Regions from separate parts of the Kaistia sp. MMO-174 genome, predicted to be linked through region 3. Evidence: predicted binding sites of a transcription regulator. Region 3 holds the regulator's gene; each other region holds the start of a gene.
The links. Region 3 encodes PhoB, which activates phosphate uptake and scavenging genes when phosphate is short. Its sites were predicted from a motif close to TGTCATNNANCTGTCAT; they were not measured.

Region 1 (2,176 bases), on a different contig from region 3:
TCGGGCCAAGGCATGTTGGTATAGGCGTCGGTCGCGACGACGATCCACGGCGCGGTGACGCTGCCTTGATCGGTCTTCACCCGCCAGCCGGAAGCGACCCTTTCCGCCTGCCGGACGGGGCTTCGCGTGTGCAGCCGCGCGCCGGCGCCGATCGCGGCATGGGCGAGGCCGCGTGCATAGGCGAGCGGCTGCACCGTCCCGGCCCGAAGGTCGAGCAGCGAGCCGGCATAGGCGCGGCTGCCGAGCTTCGCCGCTGTCTCGTCGGCATCGAGCAGGCGCACGGCCGCGCCGCGCGCGCTCCATTGCGCCGCGCGCTGCCGGATTTCGGCGAGGCCCTTGTCGCCGACGGCGCAATGCAGCGTTCCGGCCGTTTCCAGCTCGCAGGCGATGTCGTAGCTGCGGATGATCTCGAAGACGAGCTTCGGCGCGTTGCCGAGCAGGTCGAGCAGGCGGTCGCCGTGATCGCGGCCGAGCGTGGCCGGCAGATCGTCCGGCATCACCCACATGCCGGCATTGACGAGGCCGACATTGCGGCCCGAGCCGCCGAAGCCGAACTCCACCCCTTCGAGCAGCGCGACGTCGAGCCCGTCGCGCGCCGCGTGCAATGCCGTCGAGAGGCCGGTATAGCCGCCGCCGACGATCACCACGTCGGCCTTGATATCGCGATGAAGCGGCGAGGTGGCCGGAGCGGCGGGCGCCGTGCGTTCCCAGAGGCCGTGCGATCGCGGGTCGTTCTGCATGTGCGGTTCCGCCAGGTTCCAGTCGGTCAGGTGCCGGAGGGGCAGGGGCGATCATGGCTGGCTGGCGGTCTGTCGACAATGAAAATCCGGTTGCTTCCCGCCGCTGCGTCATGACGCCCCGCAGGACTGTCATCGTTCTGTCATGACTGTCGTCGCAGTGATGCGGCAGGCACCGCGCCTGAACGATTTCGAGTTGCCCACGATCGATGAGCCACGCAGAAAATCCATTGCCGGCTGAGCGGATGGCGCGACCCGCCTCCGGCGTGATCTGGGCCTATCGGTTCGATGGCGAGGGGCGCGCGCGCCCGGTTCCGCTCGACGATACGATCGTGCCGACGGCGCCGGGCGAAGGGTTCCTCTGGGTCCATCTCGACTTCGTCAACAGGCTTGCGCGCGACTGGGTCAACTGCGTCGGCTGGCTCGGGCAGGATGCGCGCCGCCTGTTGCTCAGCGCCGACGATTACCCGGCGCTCGAATACGACACCCAGTCGGTCTGGGGCCGCTTCTCCGACACGCTGCAGGATCCCGACGAAGACAGCGACCGCACGGTGCCGATGCGCTTTGCTTTCGGCCCCGGCTATCTCGTTTCCGGCCGCCGCCATCCTGTGCGCGCCGCCGCCCTGACCCGCAAGAAGGTCGATGGCGGGCAGGTCGTCGGCGGGCCCGTCGCCCTGTTCGAGATGATGATCGACCAGGTGCTTCGCGCCGTCGCCGAGACGTTGCGGGCGTCGCGCGCCGAGGCGGATTCGATCGAGGATCGGGTGCTCGACGAAAGCCTGCACGACGAGTCGCGCCGGCTCGGGCCCCTGCGCCGCACAGCCGTGAAACTGCACCGCCAGCTTTCCGGCCTGCGCAGCATCCTGCGCGAATTCGCCGAGGACGAGCATGCCGACGACAGCCATGTCGCTTCGCGCGCGGCGGCGGAAAGGTTGCTGCGTCGGATCGAAACGCTCGATCAGGAGGTGCAGGAGGTGCAGGACCGGGCGCGCTTCCTGCAGGACGAGATCGCCGCGAAGCTCGCCACGATCAGCAACCGCCACCTCTATTTCCTGTCGATCATGACGGCGCTGCTGATGCCGCCGACGCTCGTCACCGGCTTCTTCGGCATGAATACCGGCGGCTTGCCCTTTCTCGAGGGCGCGCATGGCTGGATCAGCGCCACGCTGATCGGCGGCCTCGCCTCCGTCTGCACGCTGCTCCTGCTGAAGCGCCTCGGCTTTTTCGACTAGCGGGCGGCGGCGTCCGCTTCGGCCCAGTCGTAGAGATCGAGCAGGATCCGGCCGAGCGCGCGTCCGCGCGGACTGAGGCTGTAGCTCACCTCGCGCGGGTAATGGTTGCTCTCCGACCGGAGCACGAGCCCGCGCGCCACAAGTCCGGCCACCCGCTCGGTCAGGACCTTGGGCGTGATGCCGGGCAGCGCGGCCTGCAGCTCCGTG
Region 2 (2,176 bases), on a different contig from region 3:
GCCGTGGAGAAAAATGATCTGTGCCATCCCGGCCTCCTGCTGGTTGAGACGCGGGATATGGCAGCCCTGTGACGGCAGCAAGACGCTTCATGGGCGGATGCTGCATTCTCCTCCATATCATTGATATGACGTCGTTTTATTCGATCGGGCAGGGCGGATCAACGCTGGCTCCGATATTCCAGGGCGAGGCGGGAGGCGAGCGCCCTGCCCGGTTCCTGCGCCCTCCTCTGCCGCTGCGATGGCGGCAGGTCAGCGATCCTTGAAGCCAATCGAGGCATGTGTCCCGTCGCAGAACGGCTTGTTGGCCGATTGGCCGCAGCGGCACAACGTCATCCGGTTCCGGGTCTCGTAAGGCGTGCCGTCAGCAGCTTCGACGGGAATGCCGCCTCGCACCCAGAGCGGCCCGGCGACGCCCTTCTGCGGGTCCTCGACGATCACGATTGAGGGCGGCAGTTCGGGCTCGACCGGTTGGCGCGTCCCGTAGTCCCAGGCGACCAGCCGGCCGGAAGGACATTGGCCGACCTGCCGGACGAAGGCGGCGCGCTCGGGTTCTAGCCTCGCCTCTGACACTGTGTTCCAGACTTTGCCGTCGCGATCGCAGAAGCGCGCGAAAGCACAGAGCGACTCGGCGTCGGTGAGCGCCAGCGCCGGTCCGTCGATCTCCTGCGCCATAACTGCGTAGGACCGTCTGGCGGCCGTCTCGTCGCCGACGAAGCCGATGCGCGTGTGGGTGTCGTCACAGAACGGCTTGGTCGCCGAACGGCCGCAGCGGCAGAGCTTGTAGGCCACCGTCGCCGGCTCGATCGTTTCGATCTCGACCCACTCGACGGAATCGCCCGCCGCGTTGGCGCCGATGGCCTGTCGGCTCAACGGAACCCGCCCACGAACCAGATACGGCCCGTCCTTCGTGACGGTGATCTTCATGCCGGATGCAGCGTTGTTGTTCACGGTGCGGTCCTTCCGGAGAATGGCCAAATCGACCCGCAGCGGATCGCGACGCGGTCCCAGGGCAGGCGCACGGTTTCAACTGGCGTTCCGAAGGAGAGATTCAATCCAGGGCAGTGCCGTGCTGCGGATCGGCTCGGTCGGGCGGGGACCAAGTCCCTGCCCCGTCATGTGCGCTTCATCGTCTCCGGGATAGCTGCCACATTCCCGCAAACCGCACGGTCCCCTGCATCATGACATCGATTCTCTCAGACAGCCGGCTCAACCGCTATTCGGCCGCGACGCAGACAGAGCCGCCCCGGCATCTGGGCCGTCGTTACGACCGGAGCGGCACCTTCCTGTCCGAACCCGGCAATACCGTCGTCTGCCATCTGGTCGAGGGATCGCCGTCGCAGCAGGCGATCGTGGAAGTCCGCCGCCGCATGCAGGCTGAGCCCGATGCCGGCCGCCTGGCGTTCACGCCTGTATCCAGCCTCCACATGACGCTGTTCCAGGGCATCATCGAATATCGCCGCAGCTTGCCGTTCTGGCCGTCCGACATGCCGCTCGACACCGACATCGACGTCATGACGGCTCACTATCGGGACAAGCTGAAGGATTTTCACGGCGCCGGACCGTTCCAGGTCCGTGTGATCGACGTCGTTCCGACCGGACTGACCGTCGCCGGCGCCACCGACGAGGACGAACGACGGATGCGGGCGTGGCGTGACGCCTTCGCCGAGGCGTTCGGCTACCGCCACCCCGACCATGACGACTACGTCTTCCACGTCACTCTCGCCTACATGATCGACTGGCTGGCCGAGGATCGGCTTTCGGCGTGGGAAGCGCTGTTCGACGACTGCCTCGGCCTGCTCGCGCGCGAGGCGCCGATCCTCGAACTGCGGCCGCCGGCCTTCTGCAGCTTCGAGGACATGAACCATTTCGAGGAACGGCTGGTCCTGGAATAGGGCCCGCTGCGATTGGCGAGGGCCGGATCGTCGCCCTGCCCTCGCCGCCGCATATGGACGTTCGTGTCCCGCGCCCCGCCGGCCCTACTCGGCCGCCTCGAGCGCCGGATAGTCGGTGTAGCCCCTGGCGCCCGGCGTGTAGAAGGTCGAGGCATCCGGTTCGTTCAGCGGCGCGTCGATGGCGAAGCGCTTGGCGAGGTCGGGCGACGCGATGTACTTGCGGCCGAAGGCGACGGCGTCGGCCGAGCCTTCCCGGATCAGACGCTCGGCGTCGGCCTTGCTCA
Region 3 (2,176 bases):
GTCATCGCCGCCCAGCGCATCGCCAGCGACCTCGAGCGCATCGGCGACCTCGCCAAGAACATCGCCAAGCGCGTCATCGCGCTCGACGGCCAGTTCCAGTCGAAGCGCTTCAACACCGGTGTCGAGCACATGGCGCAGCTGTCGCTCGCCCAGCTCAAGGACGTGCTCGACTCCTACGCCACGCGTGACGTCGAGCAGGCCTACCAGGTCTGGAAGCGCGACGAAGAGATCGACGCGATGTACACGTCGCTCTTCCGCGAACTGCTGACCTACATGATGGAAGATCCGCGCAACATCACCTTCTGCACGCATCTCCTGTTCTGCGCCAAGAACATCGAGCGCATCGGCGACCACGCCACCAACATCGCCGAAACGGTGCACTATGTCGTCACCGGCCAGGTTCTGGCCGAGGATCGTCCGAAGCAGGACGATTCCAGCACGACCGCCGTTGCCTATGAGCAGAACTGACCAAACGCCTGAATGCTAGGATCTTCGTGAATGACGCCGCGCGTTATGATCGTCGAGGATGAGGAGGCGCTGAGCCTCCTCCTCCGCTACAACCTCGAAGCCGAGGGTTATGCCGTCGAAGTGGTGCCGCGTGGCGACGATGCCGAGATGCGCCTGCTCGAGACCGTGCCCGACCTGCTGCTGCTCGACTGGATGCTGCCCGGGATCTCGGGCATCGAACTCTGCCGCCGCCTCCGTGCCCGCGATGCCACCCGCACGTTGCCGGTGATCATGCTCACCGCCCGCGGCGAGGAGCAGGAGCGCATCCGCGGCCTCGCCACCGGCGCCGACGACTATGTCGTCAAGCCGTTCTCCGTGCCGGAGCTTATGGCGCGCGTCCGCGCCATCCTTCGCCGTTCGCGCCCGGAGGTGATCGCCTCGCTGCTGCGCGCCGGCGACATCGAGCTCGACCGCGAGACTCATCGCGTCCGCCGTTCGGGTCGCGAGCTGCATCTCGGCCCGACCGAGTTCCGCCTGCTCGAATATCTGATGAAGAGCCCCGGCCGCGTATTTTCCCGCGAGCAGCTGCTCGACGGCGTTTGGGGCCGTGACGTCTATGTCGACGAGCGCACCGTCGACGTCCATATCGGCCGCCTGCGCAAGGCGGTGAACCGCGGCCGCGTCAAGGATCCGATCCGCACCGTGCGGGGCTCCGGCTATTCCTTCGACGACCAGTTCGCCGCCGCCTGAATCCCTTTCATCGCCGCCTTTCCCCCGGGAGGCGGCCTGAAAACAAGCAAAGCCGCGTTCGGGTATCTCCCGGCGCGGCTTTTTGCTGCCCGGATGGGAGGGCTACAAAAAGAAACGGCCGTGCGCCTCGGGGGGAGGGCGGCACGGCCGGAATGGCATTTCGGGACGAAGGCGCGGACGCCGTCGTCGTCAGGCTGGCGCGATCAGGCGCCGACGGCCTTCTTCTGGCGGCGGTCATGCACCGGCTGGTAGGCTACCCGCGAATGATATTCGCAATAGGGAATGCCCGAATTCGAGCGCTGGCCGCAGAAGTGGAAATCCTCGGTGCTCGGGTCGCCGATCGGCCACTTGCAGGTCTGCTCGGTGAGCGTGAGGATCGTGGCGTGCAGGCTGATCGGAACGACGACGTCGTCCGAGCTGACAGGCCGGGGCACGCGCCGCGGCTCGGGCGCCATCTGGCCGAGAGGCTTCAGGGCCGTGTTGCCGGCCACCATCGGCCTGACGGGATTGGGACGCCCTGTCGTTGCAGAGCGGCTACTGGTCGTCGACGCGGGCTTGCGCGGGCGGGCGACCGGCGCTGCGGCCGGCTTGGCACGACCCGAGAGGCTCAGCCGATGTACCTTGCCGATGACTGCGTTACGCGTTACGCCGCCGAGTTCCGAAGCGATCTGGCTTGCGCTCAGGCCGTCGGTCCAGAGCTTCTTCAGCAACTCAACCCGTTCGTCCGTCCAAGTCATTAGCGTGTCCTTGTCGGTCGGAGCGATACCCGGAATCCTGTCACGGTCGTTCAGCCGGGATGCCGGACGACTGCGGACGCCATACAAGGGTCAGGGGGAGGTACCTGCTCGATATTTCGTGTCTTAACGAAAAGTAAAATACTATATGGCGTGACTCGGTGACAAGAGTCCGGGGGATTCGTCAAAGAGGATCCGGCCGTTTTCCCCAACTTGCAGCGCATTCCCGATCCGTGAGTCCGGTC
Region 4 (2,176 bases), on a different contig from region 3:
CGCGCGTCGAAGCGCGATAGCCGCCGGTCCAGCTGGTCAGCGTCATGAACAGCTGGCAGCTCTCGCCGCCCGACTGCAGGGTCCAGCCGCCAAGCAGGTCGGTGCGGCCGATTTCGGCGCCGGAGGCGGTCGAAACCGGCGGCGGGGCCGACGGGGTGGATTCGATCGGCGTCGCGCCCGGCAGCGTGCCCTGCTCGGCCATCGGCGCGGTCTGCGCGTTGGGGTCGACCGGCGGCGGCGGCAGCGTATTGCGGGTCACCGGCGCCGAGGCGACCGGCGGCAGCGTGTCGCTTTCGACCGGCTTGGCCGAACGCTCCATCGGCCCCAGGCCGATGGCCCCGAACGAGCCGCAGCCGCTCAAGGCGGCCGCCATCAGGGCGACCAGGCCGATCGGCGCGAGACGTCGGGACATAAGCTTCTCCATCATCGAAATCCTCGGTGCCGCATCAGCATACGCACACAATCGAGCCGCTTTGAGGCAGGCGGAAAAACACCATTCCGCACGCCAAACCGCATCGGCGGCCGCACCAAAGGCACGGACCGGTCGATCTGGACGGGAGGAAAATGACGGGAGATCACTCGATATTCCGCAGCCTATCTTACTTGGCGCAATACGGCATATCGCCGGGCGCGACAAGTCTCGTTAACACCCCGTTAACGAAGAAAGCGCGACGTGTTGCGATTGCGCCTATTCCGGCCGGTGACAGACGGCTTCGATGTTGTGGCCGTCCGGATCGAGAACGAAGGCGCCGTAGTAATTGGCGTGGTAGTGCGGCCGGATGCCGGGCCCGCCATTGTCGGTGCCGCCCGCCGCCATCGCCGCCGCATAGAACGCGTCGACGGCCGCCCGGCTCGGCGCGACGAGCGCGATATGGACATGCGGCTCGGTGCGGGCGCCGCCGCTCAGCCAGATCTCCGGCTTGCCGGCAGCGCCATAGCCGACGACGTCGCCATAGCCGGTGAGCTCGCCCGGCACCCGCATCTGCTCGCTGACGCCGAGCGGCGCGAAAGCCGCGCTGTAGAAGGCAATGGCGCGATCGAGGTCGCTGACCGTGATGCCGATGTGATCCAGAACGCCCATGCTGCCCCCTATGCTGCCCCCGCATGCTCCCAGCCGCCACGGCGGTCTGCCATGTCATAAGCCTGTCGCGCGACGACCGTAGCGCTTCTTCCGTTCCTCACTCCAGGAGAATTGCACGTGAAGAAGACCCTCGCCGCCGCGGCGTTCGCCCTCGCCTCCCTGACCGCCCTACCGGCCCTCGCCGACAACGTCCTGTCGTTCAAGCAGTCGGACAAGGCCCCGGACGAGATCAACACGGTCATCGAGATCCCGGCCGGCAGCTTCACCAAGTACGAGACCGACGTCGACACCGGCTTCATCGTCGTCGACCGCTTCCAGTCGATGCCGGTCGTCTATCCGGCCAATTACGGCTCGATCACCCGCACCAGCGCCGAGGACGGCGATCCGCTCGACGTCATCGTCTATACCCGCGCGCCGCTGCATCCGGGCGTCATCATCAAGGTCCGCCCGATCGGCGTGCTGAAGATGATCGACGGCGGCGACATCGACGACAAGATCGTCGCGGTTCCCGTCTCCAAGGTCGACCCGACCTATGACGGTATCCAGACCCTCGCCGACCTGCCGAAGATCGAGCAGGATCGGCTGACGTCGTTCTTCCGCGTCTACAAGCAGCTGCCGGAAGGCAGCAAGGTCATCGAACTCAAGGGCTTCGACAGCCCGGAAGCGGCGAAGGGCCTGATCCGCGCCGCGATGGAGCGCTACGGCAAGTAAGCCGTCGGCCCGCGGTCGTCCTCGCCCGCGAAAACGGAGCGGCGGTCGCATGGCCGCCGCCCCGCTGCGCGCGAACGAAAGCCTGCCGGACCGCGCAGCCGCGCCGCCCGGCGGAAAATCAGTGCGTCGTCGAACCGATCTCGAGCGACAGGCCGAGTTCGGCCGCCTTCTGGCGGATCTGCTCCTCGGGCCGGTGCATCGCCGTCGCGATCAGCTCGGCCGGAACATGTTCCACGGCGAGCTCGCGCAGCCGATCGATCGCCTCGATCGTCCAGGTCGCTTCGAGATCCTGCTTGATGGTCATGGTCGTCTCCTTCCGAAAACGCGATCGGTCCGGGCAAACGAAAACGGCGCGGAAGGGTTCCGCGCCGTTCTGCTGAAAGA

Region 1: a site for PhoB is predicted at 868-884, ahead of WFK98_RS06215 (CorA family divalent cation transporter). Genes of this name have one in related genera too.
Region 2: a site for PhoB is predicted at 1,111-1,127, ahead of WFK98_RS08300 (DUF1868 domain-containing protein). Genes of this name have one in related genera too.
Region 4: a site for PhoB is predicted at 1,134-1,150, ahead of WFK98_RS17360 (inorganic diphosphatase). Genes of this name have one in related genera too.

The regions. Positions count from the first base shown of each region.
Region 1 is NZ_JBBCUO010000002.1:38,960-41,135, forward strand. Features, by position in the region: gene WFK98_RS06210 (NAD(P)/FAD-dependent oxidoreductase) at 1-740, opposite strand, end outside; gene WFK98_RS06215 (CorA family divalent cation transporter) at 983-1,969, shown strand; gene WFK98_RS06220 (winged helix-turn-helix transcriptional regulator) at 1,966-2,176, opposite strand, start outside.
Region 2 is NZ_JBBCUO010000002.1:499,336-501,511, forward strand. Features, by position in the region: gene WFK98_RS08290 (chloramphenicol phosphotransferase CPT family protein) at 1-27, opposite strand, end outside; gene WFK98_RS08295 (CDGSH iron-sulfur domain-containing protein) at 250-948, opposite strand; gene WFK98_RS08300 (DUF1868 domain-containing protein) at 1,179-1,892, shown strand; gene WFK98_RS08305 (alkene reductase) at 1,977-2,176, opposite strand, start outside.
Region 3 is NZ_JBBCUO010000007.1:90,616-92,791, reverse strand. Features, by position in the region: gene phoU (phosphate signaling complex protein PhoU) at 1-468, shown strand, start outside; gene phoB (phosphate regulon transcriptional regulator PhoB) at 499-1,197, shown strand; gene WFK98_RS23965 (GcrA family cell cycle regulator) at 1,401-1,934, opposite strand.
Region 4 is NZ_JBBCUO010000004.1:510,669-512,844, forward strand. Features, by position in the region: gene WFK98_RS17350 (AprI/Inh family metalloprotease inhibitor) at 1-412, opposite strand, end outside; gene WFK98_RS17355 (VOC family protein) at 689-1,081, opposite strand; gene WFK98_RS17360 (inorganic diphosphatase) at 1,199-1,792, shown strand; gene WFK98_RS17365 (hypothetical protein) at 1,911-2,096, opposite strand.